Regions from separate parts of the Paenibacillus sp. JMULE4 genome, predicted to be linked through region 2. Evidence: riboswitches for the same ligand, from Rfam matches in the RefSeq annotation. Region 2 holds a riboswitch; each other region holds the start of a gene.
What was found. A riboswitch is a leader RNA that binds a small molecule or an ion and turns the genes downstream of it on or off. The one in region 2 is predicted to bind cobalamin.
Positions count from the first base shown of each region.

Region 1 (4,978 bases), on a different contig from region 2:
AGCTTCAACAGTTCCCTTCCCTTGGCCATGCGTTCGTTTTTGGGTACACCGGCTAACTCGAGGCCGTAAACCACATTTTCCAAAGAGGTACGCCATGGAAACAGCGATGCCTGCTGAAAAACGACGCCGCGATCCCGTCCGGTTCCCTTGATGGGCTGACCGTTCAAATAGATCTTTCCGTCACTGACATGCTGTATGCCGGCAATGGCGCCAAGCATTGTTGATTTCCCGCAGCCGCTGGGCCCGACAATGCATACAAACTCGCCTTCATTCACGGTCATGTTGAAGCCGGATACGGCCGTAATTTCTTCTCCATTCTTAAGCGGATAGGTAATGGATACATTATCCGTATGCAGCTTGGCTAATGCGGTCATGTGCACTCCTCCTTGCCTGTTTTCCGGGAAAACAGCTATTTCTTATACAGGCTGTCGATCCAGCCGGACTCATCCAATGCTTTGACCAGGCTGTTATCGACGATATCCGACGGCTTCATCGTTCTGACAGCCTCGCTATCCGAGTTGTCTAAAAAGAACTGCACGGACTTATCCGATACATAAGGCTTTTTGGGAAGCGTGCCCACATTGACATCATAGGTTTTCTGCGCTAAAGCCGGATCGTCAATTCCGGTCCATTTGCTAATCGATTTAATGGCGGCCTCTTTATGGTTAACAATGTAAGCATTGGCTTCAATCAACGAAGCTACAACCGCATTCGCCAGCTCAGGATTTTTGTCATAATAGTCCTTTAACATCACCACACCTGAATTGAGCACTTCTTTATCTTTAAAGTCGTACAATTGGGGATAGCCCATCTCATCCATTTTGAATGACGTCGGAGGCGCCGCTACATAAAACGCTCCTTCGCCTTTCAAGAAAGCCGCTGTACGGTCACCCTCGCCGCCCATATTCAGCAGCTTGACGTCCGTTTTTGGTGTCAATCCGTTTTCCTTGATAAAAAATTTCGCCAAGTGGTCATATAGCGAACCCTCTGCCGCCGTAATCATGGTTTTGCCTTTCAGGTCTTTGGCAATATTGGCTTTTTCGGCTGACTTTTGGCCATAGATATAAAGTACGGTCCGATCGGAAACGGCAGACAGGATCACGGAATCCACTCCGGCTGCCTTGGCTTTTCCTACCGGATCGACCCCGGTTAATCCTACTTGAATCGCTCCGCTGTTCAAGGTTTCCTGAACCTTTGGAGTTCCCGCGATATAAATCAGGTCCGCTTTTACCCCATATTTTTCAAAAATTCCAGTGTCCTTGGCGATCCACAAGGGAAGCATGGACGCGCCTTGCGTCGGATATCCGATTTTGATGCTTACCGGTTTATCAAGAGACTTCGGAGCATTCGAAGGTTGAGCATTGGCGGAGGGGTTTTCGGAAGGTTCGGCTTTGCTGCCGTTCTGGGAAGAATCTGCAGTCGAACCGCAACCTGACAAAATCATACCAAGGCTTAACAATATAAGCAGAATCCATTGGTTTGTTCTCATTTTCTCACCTCATCGAAAAATTAAAGGGCTTACATTTTTCTTGGTTTACATTGTGCTTGCTTATTCCACCAACCCCATCCCCTGAAAGGCGAACATTTAGTAACCGCTTTCAAAATAATGAGTACATCCGAAATTTTTGCTTGCCCTCCTTCCCTTAAACTTATAAATTAAAGATAACAAATAAAAAATTATAAGAAAAATATCCATTTCGTTAAGGATTTATATGCAATAGATATAAACATGCAGGAAACCGCGTATCAACAACGACTTAAAGCAAAAGGGCGTGCCGCTATGGATATTCGACAACTCCGATACTTCCTTGCCATTGTCGAGGAAGGCAAGATCTCGCAAGCCGCAAGACGCTTACACATCGCGCAACCGCCGCTGAGCCAGCAGCTGAAACTGCTGGAAACCGAAATGGGTGTCACGCTGCTGGAGAGAAATACGCGCAGGCTCACGACCACCGAGGCTGGAAAATTACTGTACGACCGGGCAAAAATAATACTCGAACTTGTAAACGGTACCATGGAAGAAATCAAGGAATTGAGCGAGGGAGTGCGGGGAACGTTAGCCATCGGCACGATTGCTTCTCTGGGCGCCAAGCTTTTACCGGAACGAATTCATGATTTTCAAAAGCGGTATCCGGAGGTGCGCTTCCAGGTATGGGAGGGGGACCCCAATCGGGTGATGGAATTGCTCGAGAATCGGATTATTGAGCTCGGCATCGTCAGACTGCCCGTCGATAACGGAATGTTCAATATGATCAACCTGCCTGCGGAGCCTCTCGTTGCAGCCATGAGCCGCCATTGGAACATTGGGGATAATCAACCGTACGTAAAGCTGTCCGATCTGGAAAACAAGCCGCTGATGCTGCTCCGAAGACAGCAGGGCACCTCGATGTATCATCATCGGATGTACATCATGGATCTGGTGGAAGACGCCTGCCGGGAAGCCGGATTCGAACCCAAAATCATCTGTGAAAGCAACGACATCATGACGCTGCTAACCTGGGCCAATCATGATGTAGGCATTACCATCGTCCCCCAATCCGCTATGAACCTCATTCCGAATGCAGGGCTTCAATTCAAAGAGATCATAGAACCTTCCATTATGTCAAGGCCTTCCGCCATCATCTGGTTGAAGGGACGGTACCTTTCGACCACATCGAAAAAATTTCTGGAATATTTTCCATTGGACAAGCCCTGCCTGGAACAGTAGCCGTGCAGTATAAAGGGCAGCCTGCCGTTGAAAAACACGGCAGCCGCCCACCTGCGGATCTTCTTCTCTTCTGGGCGACGATGAACCAAAAAGGTCGAGTAAGAGAGCAAGTATAGCCCTCTACTCGATCTTTTCAGTTTGGTAACGAAAAGTTAAGAAAACAGGGCCGTCCCTGCGTAGTTAAAAACTACTTATGGGACAGCCCCAATGATGCAAATGACTGTTCATCATAACAGCAGCAGATCGGCCTGCTCTTTCTTCAACTGCAGGGCCGATTTCATCGCTTCTTTACGCACCAGTTCACGTACGGCTTGAGTATTCTCGGCAAAGAATGAGTCGCATCTGCTCAAGCTGTACAATGCTTTTTTGGCAGCCTCGCAGGCCATCTTTTCACTTTGCAATAAATAATAACAAATGCTGTAGCAGTCATTTTCGTGTTTCTTTAAAAATGATATGCGATCCTTTATTTCCATAAACAGATCATCCCTAACATATCTTACTTACTTCATTATTTTAAGGGGTTTTCATTTGCTGGATAGTACTATTTTCTTCTAGTACCCATAATGAAGTATACAGAAGCAATATAAATAAAAGGTAAACAAAAGCTAAACGATTTCTTAACTTTAAGCCGCCGCTCTTTTGCAATTTACAGCCTTAGCGTTTCGTTTAGAGGGTAACTATAACCAATACATATCACTGGGGTTGATCTTATGAAAAAAGCGGCTCTGGATGACGCCGAATGAATCACAGGCCGAATCTTGCATTCGGATGAGGATTTTGATAGACAAAGTCACCTCATTCGTGTTATAGTTCAATAAATTCATGTTACATAATGCAATGCGACGACCGCCAACGGGCAAGTAGCATGGATTGACGCAAACGAATTGCATACATACTGAATCAGGTGCCTTTGCGACAGCAAAGGGTAACAGGGAATCGGGTGCAAATCCCGAGCGGTCCCGCCACTGTATTCGGGGAGTTTCTCCCAGCATGTCACTCGATCATCCATCGGGGAAGACGGGAGAACACGACGATCCGAGAGCCAGGAGACCTACCTGATTTATGCACCCCAAGGCCTTCGAGGAAAGGAGTGGTGTACGAACGATAAAAGCGACGATCACGCCAGGCTGATCTTGTCGTCTATTGATGCGTACCCCTAACCAATCCTGCAGGATTGGTTTTTTTGAGTTTTACAACGATTTGCCAGGGAGGAAATGTACAATGATTTCTAAAAAAGCAATAAGCACACTGTTGTTGGTCTCCGGATTTACCCTGTACCTGACTGTCAGCGATCCTCAGTCCGCCTATGCCATGCATATTATGGAAGGCTTTCTTCCCTACGGATGGGCGATCTTCTGGTGGGCCGTGTTTATTCCGTTCTTCATTCTCGGGCTGCGGTCCTTGATGAGAATTACGAGAGAAACACCGGAGCTAAAAATTATGCTGGGAGTAGCCGGTGCTTTCATCCTCGTTCTGTCGGCGCTGAAAATTCCTTCCGTGACGGGAAGCAGCTCGCATCCGACGGGAACAGGTCTCGGCGCTGTCATGTTCGGACCGCTGCCCATGAGCGTGCTGGGCTCCATCGTCCTGCTGTTTCAAGCTCTGCTGCTTGCCCATGGCGGGTTGACCACTCTTGGAGCCAACGCCTTCTCTATGGCTGTTGCCGGCCCCATGATCGGTTATGCCGCTTACCGGTGGATGATCAAATCGACGGGAAAACAAACGCTGTCGATCTTTACGGCGGCGGCGCTGGCCAACCTGTCTACGTATGTCGTCACTTCCATTCAACTGGCATTGGCGTTCCCGGCAGAGAGCGGCGGCATTTTGGCTTCATTCGTAAAATTCGGGGGCATTTTTGCGATCACTCAAATCCCTTTGGCCATCAGCGAAGGACTTCTTACGGTACTGATCTGGAACTGGCTGAAAGCCAACAGTTCGGAAGAATTATCGATTTTACAGCGTAAAATGAAAGGAGCATAACTCTCATGTCCCATCGGAAAACGAACCTTCTCATCCTGATTGCCGTCGTCTTGTTGGCTGTTCTTCCGCTCCTGTTCGTCAACGGCGAATTCGGCGGAGCAGACGGTGTCGCTGAAGAAATGATCACCGAGATTCATCCTGCTTATGAACCCTGGTTTGCTCCGCTGATGGAGCCTCCGGCAGAGACCGAAAGCATGCTGTTTGCGCTGCAGGCCGCCATTGGCGCCGGTTTTATCGGCTTTGCCTTCGGATGGTTCAAGGGTAGAGCCTCCAAATCCAAAACCACATGAT
Region 1 is NZ_SGWF01000012.1:206,885-211,862, forward strand. Features, by position in the region: gene EXW96_RS10590 (ABC transporter ATP-binding protein) at 1-374, opposite strand, end outside; gene EXW96_RS10595 (ABC transporter substrate-binding protein) at 410-1,489, opposite strand; gene EXW96_RS10600 (LysR family transcriptional regulator) at 1,781-2,707, shown strand; gene EXW96_RS10605 (hypothetical protein) at 2,935-3,180, opposite strand; cobalamin riboswitch at 3,593-3,780, shown strand; gene EXW96_RS10610 (energy-coupling factor ABC transporter permease) at 3,929-4,687, shown strand; gene EXW96_RS10615 (energy-coupling factor ABC transporter substrate-binding protein) at 4,693-4,977, shown strand; gene cbiQ (cobalt ECF transporter T component CbiQ) at 4,974-4,978, shown strand, end outside.
Region 1: linked by a shared signal. The riboswitch ahead of EXW96_RS10610 (energy-coupling factor ABC transporter permease) and the one ahead of EXW96_RS24825 (ABC transporter substrate-binding protein) in region 2 are both predicted to bind cobalamin.

Region 2 (4,978 bases):
TTCGGCCGCATCCGTACCCCCAAGTACGGTCAAGATGGCCGAGCTGGCCGTCGTGTTGCCGATGCCCATATCTCCGGTGGCGATCAAGCCGTAGCCATCCCGCACCAATTCAGCGGCTATCTCCGCACCGACCAGAACCGCTTCCTCCGCTTCCTCCCGCGTCATCGCGGGCCCCTTAGCCATATTGGCCGTGCCCATGCGAATTTTATGAGACCTCAGCCGTGAATCGGAAAGCTCCGCGTTCACACCAATATCGACACACAGAACGTCGGCTCCGGCGTGGCGCGAAAGCACGTTCACCGCCGCGCCCCCATTCAGAAAGTTAAGCACCATCTGCGGCGTGACTTCGGCCGGATAGGCGCTGACGCCTTCTTCGCATACGCCGTGATCCGCAGCCATGACGACGACCGCCTTTTTCCCCAGATCCGGTATCGGCTCCCCGCGGATTCCCGCAAGCTGCTTGGCCACCTCCTCCAGTCTGCCCAAGCTTCCCGGCGGCTTGGTCAGCTGATCGAGATGACGCGCCGCCTCCTCTATACTCCGTTTATCCAAAGGGGCGATACCCGCAATGATTTGTTCCAATCGGTTATTGCTCATCATCTTGTTCCCTTTCCCAGTAAGATTTGCGGAACACCGCTGTCCGGATGCGCAAGAATGTGAGGCCGCGTTCCGTACACCTGCTCCAGCAGATCGGCACGAAGCACCTCTTCAGCCGTACCGATTCCCGCCGTCGCTCCTTCATGCAGCAGAAGGAGACGGTCGCAGTATTGAGCGGCCAAATTCAGATCGTGCAGCACCGAAATGACCGTCATCCCCCATTCCTGCTGCCATTTACGAACCATATCCATCATTTCGACCTGGTACCCGATATCCAGAAATGTTGTCGGTTCATCCAGCAGCAGCAGCTTGGGCTCTTGCGCCATTGCTTTCCCCAAGGCTACACGCTGACGTTCACCGCCGCTCAAATGATCGATGGTTCGCTCCCGCAGGGAGTCCAGCTTCAGCCAAGCGATAATCCGCTCTACCAGCGCAGCGGCATCCGCCGTTTCGTCTCCCAGCCAGTTTTGATACGGGTAGCGTCCCATTTCGATCACCTCCTGCACCGTGAAGCCGAGCGGCGGCAGCGCATCCTGCTCCAGCACCGCGATCTGCCGCGCCAAGGCTTTCCTTGAGCAGGATGCCACAGGCTTGCCATCCAGCCGCACATTTCCCGCAGTCGCCGGCTCCAGGCCGGTAATCAGATGAAGCAGCGTCGATTTCCCGCTTCCGTTGGGTCCCAAAATACCGAACCATTCACCGGGCTTCACCCGAAAGCGGACTCCCCGGAGCACCTCCCGCGCTCCGAATGCCTTGGACACCTCTTCCACATCTACTTGAATCATCGCGCCGGCCTCCTTTCACTCACGCACCATCCGTTTTTTCCGCCGAAGCAAATAAGCAAAAAATGGAGCCCCCATAAACGCCGTCACGACCCCGAGTGGAATCTCCGTCGGACTAAGCAGCGTTCGGGCCAGCGTATCTGCGAGCAGCACATAAATCGCGCCGCCAATTAGAGACAGGGGGAGCAGCAAGCGGTAATCCGGTCCGATCATCAGCCGAAGCAAATGCGGCACCAGAAGCCCGACAAAAGCAATCACCCCCGACACGGATACGGCCGCCGCAGTGATCAAAGTAGACGCCATCAGGACAATCAGCTTGGTCCTCTCGATATGGACGCCTAGATGCGCCGCTTGCCGCTCCCCGAGCGCAAACAAATTCATCGACCGGCCGTAACAGAGCAGCACTGCGGAGCCTGCAGCCAAATACGGCAGCAGCACCAGCGAATAAGTCCAGCCCCGCAGCGCCAGGCTTCCCATCAGCCAGAAGATGATTTCGTTGATCACCTGATCCGACATCGCCACCATTAACGAGACGAAGGCGCCCAGGAACGCCTGCATTACGACACCCGACAGAATGACGGTTTCCTTACGCAGCTTGCCGTCGGTCCGTGCCAGCAAAAGCACCGTACAGAGCGACAGTACTCCGGTCAAGAACGCTACCGCCGGTACCGTCCACTCCCCAAAGAGCGTATACTGCAGACCGAACAAGATCAAAAAAGCCGCACCCACCGATGCTCCGGACGAAACGCCCAGCGTGTACGGATCGGCAAGCGGATTGCGGAGTACGCCCTGAAAGGCCGCGCCGGCCAACCCCAGGGCGGCACCGACCAGAATGCCCAGCACTACCCTTGGCAGCCTGACCCTCCATACGATTTGTTCCGAAGCTTCGCTCCAATCCCCCTGGATTCGTTCACCGATCCAAGGCAGCTGATGAAGTACGATTCCCCAGACATGACCGAACGGAATTCGGACCGAACCGATCGATACTGCCGCAGAAACGGCGAATACAAGCAGGGCCAAGGCGGCTCCGCCCCAAATCCACAGCTTACGCTTCATCTATTTCACCAGTTCCGGGTATATTCCTTTGGCTACTTCCGTCAATGCCTGTGTAATCCGGGGACCCGGACGGCTCATAATGTCCTTGTCCAACCCGACCAACCGGTTCGACTTCACCGCTTCAATCCGGTCCCAGCCGCTGCGCTCGCGAATCAACTGATCCATCGGCTTATTGCTCTTCTCGTCGATGATCCCCGTCGGATAAAGAATAATCTGCGGATTGTCCGCGATCACCTTCTCCTCGCTAAGCTTTACGTAACCTTTCTCGCCGCCCGCCACATTGATTCCTCCGGCCAGGCTGATCAGCTCGTCAATATACTCGCCTTTACCGACCGTCCAGCCGGGGGAAAACTCGACAAATACCTTTTTCTTCTGCTCAGGCTTCAGATCCTTCACCGCATCCAGTACCTTTTGGCGTTCGGCCTTCATCGAATCGACCAGCTTCTCCGCCTGCTCCTGGCGGTCGAAGATTTGCCCCATGAGCAGAATATTGCTCATCACATCGTCTAACGTTTTGGGCTCGACCTTAAACAGATTCACCTTCAGTCCGCGAAGCTTCTCCACTACGGTCATATTCATGGATACCCCCGTCATGACCAAATCGGCGTTGGCCGCAACGAGCGCTTCCTCGTTCGGCTTGATGATGCTGCCGACTTTCGGCTTCGCCGCCGCTTCGGCTGGATAGTTGCAGAAATCCGATACGCCCACTACCTGATCTCCGAGCCCCAAAGCAAAGAGTGTTTCCGTTTCACTCGGTGAAGTGGAAACGATGCGCTCCGGAGCTTTCTCAAAAACAAATTCTTTACCCGTAGCGTCTTTGACGGTGAGCGGATACGTCGTCCGTTTGGCCGATGTGACCGACCCTTCCTGCCTGGCGTCGCCCGCCTTCGGCGATTCCGCCTGCTGACCTTGCCCCGGCGCTGGCGCAGTGCTTCCGCATCCTGCCAGCGTTCCCGCCAAAGCCAGGCTCAGAACGGCTGCAAGCAGCCTTTTTTTTATGCGAGTCGTCTTATCCCAATACATAGGTCCATCTCCTTATCATCATTCAAAAAACGAAAAGACCCCTGCTTTCGGATCGTCTCCGAAGCAGAGGCACACTCTGACAAACCTGGCGGCCGCAGTCGACATCAAGTCGATATGCCGCCGGCAGGCTGCGCGTCTGCCCCTTTTCCTCGAAAGGCTGCATCGAATGCATGTTCAGGCAGGTTTCCTGACTTACGGGCTGCTTCGCTGAGCCAGAGCTCTTCGCCTTCCCGTCTGCTCCAGACAGTGACTTCATGAAGAGCATTTACCCGTATACAGTGGCGGGACCGCGCCGGATTCACACCGGCTTCCCTTTTAACCCGCAAGCGTTGATTGGCTGTGCGGGCACCTGAACCGCTATGTTGTTGTCCGCTGCATGACTGGCATGCACAATTATTTCTCGGCAATTATTTTCATGACCTGCTTCGCTTTCTCTTTGTCCGGCGCATTGGCCGGAATGAACGCGAACAGATTTTTGCCGTCGAATTCGAGCTCCGTAAACCATTTGGTTTGATCCATCGGGATGCCGTACAGATGCTTTTGCTTCTTGCCGTCTTCCGTAACTTCCAGAACGCCCTCAGGAAAATCCTCCGCTTTGGCCACATCGTCCAGCGGAACATAACCGCCCTGCTCGCCCATCGCTTTAAAATGATTCTCCGGAATCATCAGAATGCCGTTCTGACCGGCCGCTATTTCGACGATCAGCTTCTCCATTGAAAATATAGGCGCCGCCAATACTTGCACACTGGCCGATTCACCTATTTCACTTTGCAGCGAGGCTTGCAACTTTTCTCCCGCTTCATTCGGGATCCCGTTGGATCCTATCATGAAAATCGACACATCCGCCTTCGATCCTCCGCCGCAGCCTGCAGCAAGTACGAACATCATCAGCAGCAGGCAGAGCAGCCCATTCCTTCTCACGCCGGTTTCTCCCCTCGTGTTTTTCCCTCTCTACCCCGATTCTCCAACATATCCTTTATGATGTTAACATAAAAGACCTGCTCTTTCAAAGCTTTTAAGAATAAGGAGGAAGCACGAAAAACCTGGCTGCTGCGCTGAAATCATCCTTACAGCTGACCATTTGACGTTTTGGCACTCTGCTGCTCACTTACACTTCTTTCGATCTCATTAAAAGAAGCCGGTCAAGACCGGCCCTTTTGATGAAGATTCATATATTCATTTATTTTGAGATCAAGCTCCATACTGATTTTCACTACTTCCGGTGATGTCAGGTCATTTCCGTTTTGTACAAGGCGCTCCAGTTCGCGTCTTAAAAGGTAAATATGATCTTCTAAAGATAAGGCAGACGAAGCACGTTTTCCTGTTCCAAAAATCCACTTGGCTTTCTGATCATTCTCGCGAATCCAGCCGTTATTCATGTATTGCCGAAGCTGATATTCCGGAAAAGCCATTCTTCATCCCTCCCGCTTCATATCTTTAGACCTATAAAGAAAAAGATTCATATTCTATGAAAATATGAATCTACATCTAATATACCAGTTTTTGGGGGGATTGAAAAT
Region 2 is NZ_SGWF01000021.1:27,900-32,877, forward strand. Features, by position in the region: gene cobT (nicotinate-nucleotide--dimethylbenzimidazole phosphoribosyltransferase) at 1-597, opposite strand, end outside; gene EXW96_RS24815 (ABC transporter ATP-binding protein) at 597-1,382, opposite strand; gene EXW96_RS24820 (FecCD family ABC transporter permease) at 1,398-2,435, opposite strand; gene EXW96_RS24825 (ABC transporter substrate-binding protein) at 2,436-3,458, opposite strand; cobalamin riboswitch at 3,619-3,826, opposite strand; gene EXW96_RS24830 (hypothetical protein) at 3,852-4,379, opposite strand; gene EXW96_RS24835 (aspartyl-phosphate phosphatase Spo0E family protein) at 4,601-4,870, opposite strand.

Region 3 (4,978 bases), on a different contig from region 2:
GCCAAAGCAGGTCGTCCTGAAGCTGCTCGGCGTAGGCGGGACGGGAGCGGGCTTTATCGATGTCTTCGATGCGCAACACAAATTCTCCTCCGGCTTGGCGCATTTGCAGCCATGCGGCGAGGGCGGTGAAGGCATTGCCGATATGAAGCAGTCCGGATGGAGTTGGTGCGAAACGTCCGCGGCGGGTCATACTCTCACGCTCCTTGAAGAATACAAAAAGAGCAGACATGTCGTTCTGCTCAGTGTTCTTTAGGCTATGTAAGATGATATGGGATGTAAATTCATGGCGGAGCCGACGGGATTCGAACCCGCGATCTCCTGCGTGACAGGCAGGCATGTTAGGCCTCTACACCACGGCTCCACACATTAGCAATGTTGTGTCTCGGACACAAACAGTATAATAACATGAATCGATGCGGTCTGACAAGCTCTTTGTTGATCGAATCGATTTTACCGTGTTCAACCGTATGAAAAAGGCTGCGGATTCATGTGGAACTTTTTTTCTCCTTCCTTCGTTAAAACTTATATGGCAGGAATAGGTAAACGTATATTTATAAATGAGGGAGGGAGCAAGCAAGATGGAGATGAACCGCAAATGCTTATGGAAGCTGAGGCTCATTGAATTGTGCTGTATCCTCATCATGCTTGTCATTTTATTTGCTTTTGCCGCTGTGCTCTTGTGGCATTACCATTCTAAACCATCCTCGACTGTTGCATAAATACTATTTGTAATGTATTATTTTACGAGCAACAATTTTATATTGTGGGAATAGGTGCTCCGGTCCGTTTCAAACGGTTCCGGAGCTTAAAAGGGAAGTTCGGTGAAATGCCGACGCGGTCCCGCCACTGTAACAGAGGAGTCAACGCGGATATGCCACTGATCTTCGGATTGGGAAGGCGCGTTTTGACCATGATTCTGGAGCCAGGAGACCTGCCTGTTCTGACAGCACTGTTTTTACCTACGGGAGATAGGGAGGTGTTAAAAATGGTAGCCACCGTTTTTACAAACGAGGGGCATCTTTACCCTTTTTAACCCAAGGGAAAGATGCCTTTTTTGCATGGAATTTAAAAGCAATATGAAAATGGAGGGTGACCGAATGGATTCGTTGAAAAGCAGTAACTTGGGGTATCCAAGAATTGGAGTGAACAGAGAATGGAAAAAGTTGCTGGAAGCCTTGTGGGCAAACAAGATTCAGGAGTCTGAATTTGAAAAGAAGATAGAAGAACTGCGGTTGAATCATCTCAAACTCCAGCAGGAAAAAGGAATCGACCTTATTCCGGTCAATGATTTTTCTTTGTACGACCATATGCTGGATACGGCGGCAATGTTCGGAATTGTACCCAAACGGTTTAACTACCCTGGCGGCGTTGTTTCCCTTTCCACCTATTATGCTATGGCCAGAGGCAGCAAAGGGGCTCCTGCTTGCGAAATGACCAAGTGGTTCAATACGAATTATCACTACATTGTACCGGAATTGAATGATATTACCCCGGTGCTTACCATCAACAAGCCGCTTCAAGCCTATCGGGAAGCAAAGCAAAAGCTGGGCATTGACGGGAAGCCGGTACTGATCGGGCTGTATACGTTTTTAAAACTATCCAAAGGGTATAAGTCCGGGCAATGGGACGAGCTGATTGCATTGTTCCTCCCATTGTATGCTCAAATCCTGAGGGAACTGGAGCAAGAAGGCGTAAGGTGGGTGCAAATCGATGAACCTGTTTTAGTCAGCTCATTGTCTGAAGATATGGATCGGATAACTCATATTTATAAGCAACTGCATGAAGCGGCGCCGGGGCTGAATATTATGCTTCAAACCTATTTTGATGCCGTAGAGCACTATGAAGCGACGGTTTCGCTGCCGGTGCAAGGAATCGGACTGGATCTGGTGCACGGTTACGACCGGAACATGCAGCATATGGCCAAGCATGGATTTCCAAAGGATAAGGTGCTCGGCGCAGGTCTGATCGACGGGCGCAACATTTGGGCTGCCGATTTGCAGTCCAAGCTGACATTGCTGAATACGTTGTCCCAGTACGTTCCTTATGAAAGAATGATCATTCAGCCTTCCTGCAGCCTGCTTCATGTTCCTGTCACTACCGGGCAGGAAACCAAGCTTGGTTCTGAAATTCGGCAAGTCTTGGCTTTCGCCAATGAAAAGCTTGATGAGATTGTTTTGCTGACCAAGGCCGTGGCAGATAAAGATTCCGAACCGATCGCACGCGAACTTGAAAAAAATCAACAAGCGCTTCGCGAAATCAATGCATCCTCCTCCAGAAAAAAGGAACACATTCAGGAAATGGTAGAGCGGATCGATCAACAGCCATCGGCAAGAGCGGGTACTTTTGCAGAACGGCGAATTCTTCAGCAAAACAAATGGAATCTTCCGATCCTGCCAACCACAACGATTGGAAGCTTCCCGCAAACCTCTGAGGTTAGACAAGCCCGCAAAAAATGGAGAACCGGCGAGTGGACCGAAGAGCAGTACAAGACATTTATTCAAGAGCAGATTCGGCTGTGGATTAACCTTCAGGAAGAAATCGGACTGGATGTGCTTGTCCATGGAGAGTTTGAAAGAACGGATATGGTAGAATTTTTCGGAGAGAAGCTGGGCGGATTTTTCTTTACGCAAAACGGTTGGGTTCAATCCTACGGTTCACGGTGCGTCAAGCCGCCTGTCATTTACGGCGATGTGGAATTCATCAAGCCGATGACCGTCGAAGAAACGGTGTACGCCCAATCGTTGACGAACAAGCCGGTGAAAGGAATGCTTACCGGCCCCATCACGATATTAAACTGGTCGTTTGTGAGAGATGATATTCCTCGCGAGAAGGTGGCTTATCAAATTGCGCTGGCTCTGCGTCAGGAAGTTGAGGCATTGGAGAAAGCCGGGATTGAAATGATCCAAGTCGATGAACCTGCTTTGCGGGAAGGTTTGCCGATCAAAAGACAGGACTGGCAGCATTACCTGGATTGGGCTGTGCTCTCTTTCCGCTTGGCCACAGCGACCGTCAAAAACACAACACAAATCCACACACATATGTGCTATTGCGAGTTTCACGACATCATCGACTCGATTCGCGAATTGGATGCCGATGTCATTTCCATCGAAACCTCGCGGAGTCACGGAGAATTGCTGCACAGCTTTGAAGAGCACACGTACGATCATGGCATCGGTCTGGGCGTATATGATATTCATAGTCCAAGAGTCCCTGATGTGAAAGAAATGGTTCATATGATCGACCGATCCCTGTCGGTTTTAGATCCTGAATTGTTCTGGATCAATCCGGATTGCGGACTAAAAACGAGGGGCATGGATGAAACGATTGCATCGCTCAAAAATATGGTGGAGGCCGCGAAGTCGTTTAGAGAAAAAAGCCCTGTCCTCAGCTCATCATTGTAAAAAAGAAAAAAAGCTGTAAGGGTTCATCTTTATCAAGACCGGCTTATTCGGATTTATACACAAGGCATCTTTATGTCGCAGATAAACGGCATATAGATGCCTTGTTTGATTGAGGGTGATGAACACGCAAATTAATAAGCACCCCGCATTAGGACTTAGGACGGGGTGCTGCCGCAATACCTGCTAATTAGTCGCGATGACGATGATCTTTACAAACCACGATAGCTTTTTCACCTGGTTTTAATTTAACGACGATAACTCTTTTTTTGCGATTCTTTGCCATATGTTGTCAACCCCCTTTATGAGATATGATTTATACTACGCTACTCCGTTTGATTTGGTATAGACAAAAGATATGCGGCAATCAAACATTATTAGTATAAAATCAAATCGCTTAACAAGGTATTTGGGAATAGTTGTAGAAGTATATTCTATAATGAAAGAAAAACAAGCTGCTCGCAGTGAAGAAAAGGGCAGGTTATTATCAGGAGGCGGGTAATTTGGACTCTCGTAAAGAATCGCCTGAAGAAACAAGAGAACGTTTAAGACGAGAAGAATTAAAAAAAACTACGACTGACCAATTAACGCACAATATTTATTTTCAGCGTTTTGAAGGTATTTTTCTGGATTGCTTCTGAAACGTCTTCGTTTAGCTCCTTCCGACAAACGAGATGCCCAACGTTGACGTTCCGCTTGGAAGGTTTGGTACTTCACGTTTTGGAGCCGTTTCACAAGGTCTTTTTGCTGAAGCGCATCGTCGACGAACACGACCATTTCGCCGCTGCGGAGAATGTATTCGTTCCAGCTTCGTAACCCGGTCATACGCCGGTGGCGGGTCTTGGTACGGCGAAAAAACCGCTCGTGATCGTTGTTGGTTCGCGGAACGTGGGGATGATCGTAGCAAGTAAACAAGCCTTTCCAAAATCCTTTGGTATAGCTCATCAAGTTGGCAACCATCGGCTTGTCGTACTCTTCGGTGTAAGCTTGTTCGACCCATTGAAGCAGATGCTGTAGATGAAACCGAACCGAATCACTGCTTTTATCCGCGTCGGGATTCAGGATATCGGCCACGTGATTGAGCGGCAGCGCCCAACGCTTGACCTCTTCGTAGGCTTGCTGAAATTCTTTAAGTTTATTAAATATTCTGACGACGTTTTTCAGCAGCGAGGTCCCCTTTTTTATCCAGGCATCTTTGGAGGGAAGCCTGAATGGCTTGTGCATTCTCGTAAATCCGAATCCCCGGCAGATCTAGCGGCGGGTTTCCATCTTCGAGCAACAACGAACGAACAGCTGCGACGTAATCTTTGGCAACTTCGGCTTCTGCCGAATCGTCGTTCTCAATTTTCTTTTCGATCTCACGGATTCCGCGGAGGCTTTTCTTGATCCCGGTTTTGAGCTTGCGGTCCAAGTCGACAACTGGTTTGGCGATGTCCTTGAGGTAATGGTACTGGCAGTACTGATAGGGAACATCCGGCAACAACGACTCCATGGATATGCGGATGGACTGCTGCCCATCCGTCACGATGCCGATGATTGGAAAGCCTAACTCGATGATCGGCGTGATGAGCTTCTTCAAT
Region 3 is NZ_SGWF01000012.1:197,547-202,524, reverse strand. Features, by position in the region: gene gluQRS (tRNA glutamyl-Q(34) synthetase GluQRS) at 1-190, opposite strand, end outside; tRNA gene EXW96_RS10565 (tRNA-Asp) at 285-361, opposite strand; cobalamin riboswitch at 755-953, shown strand; gene metE (5-methyltetrahydropteroyltriglutamate--homocysteine S-methyltransferase) at 1,098-3,401, shown strand; gene EXW96_RS28515 (DUF6366 family protein) at 3,863-4,039, shown strand; gene EXW96_RS10555 (IS66 family transposase) at 3,969-4,622, opposite strand; gene EXW96_RS10550 (transposase) at 4,537-4,978, opposite strand, start outside.
Region 3: linked by a shared signal. The riboswitch ahead of metE (5-methyltetrahydropteroyltriglutamate--homocysteine S-methyltransferase) and the one ahead of EXW96_RS24825 (ABC transporter substrate-binding protein) in region 2 are both predicted to bind cobalamin.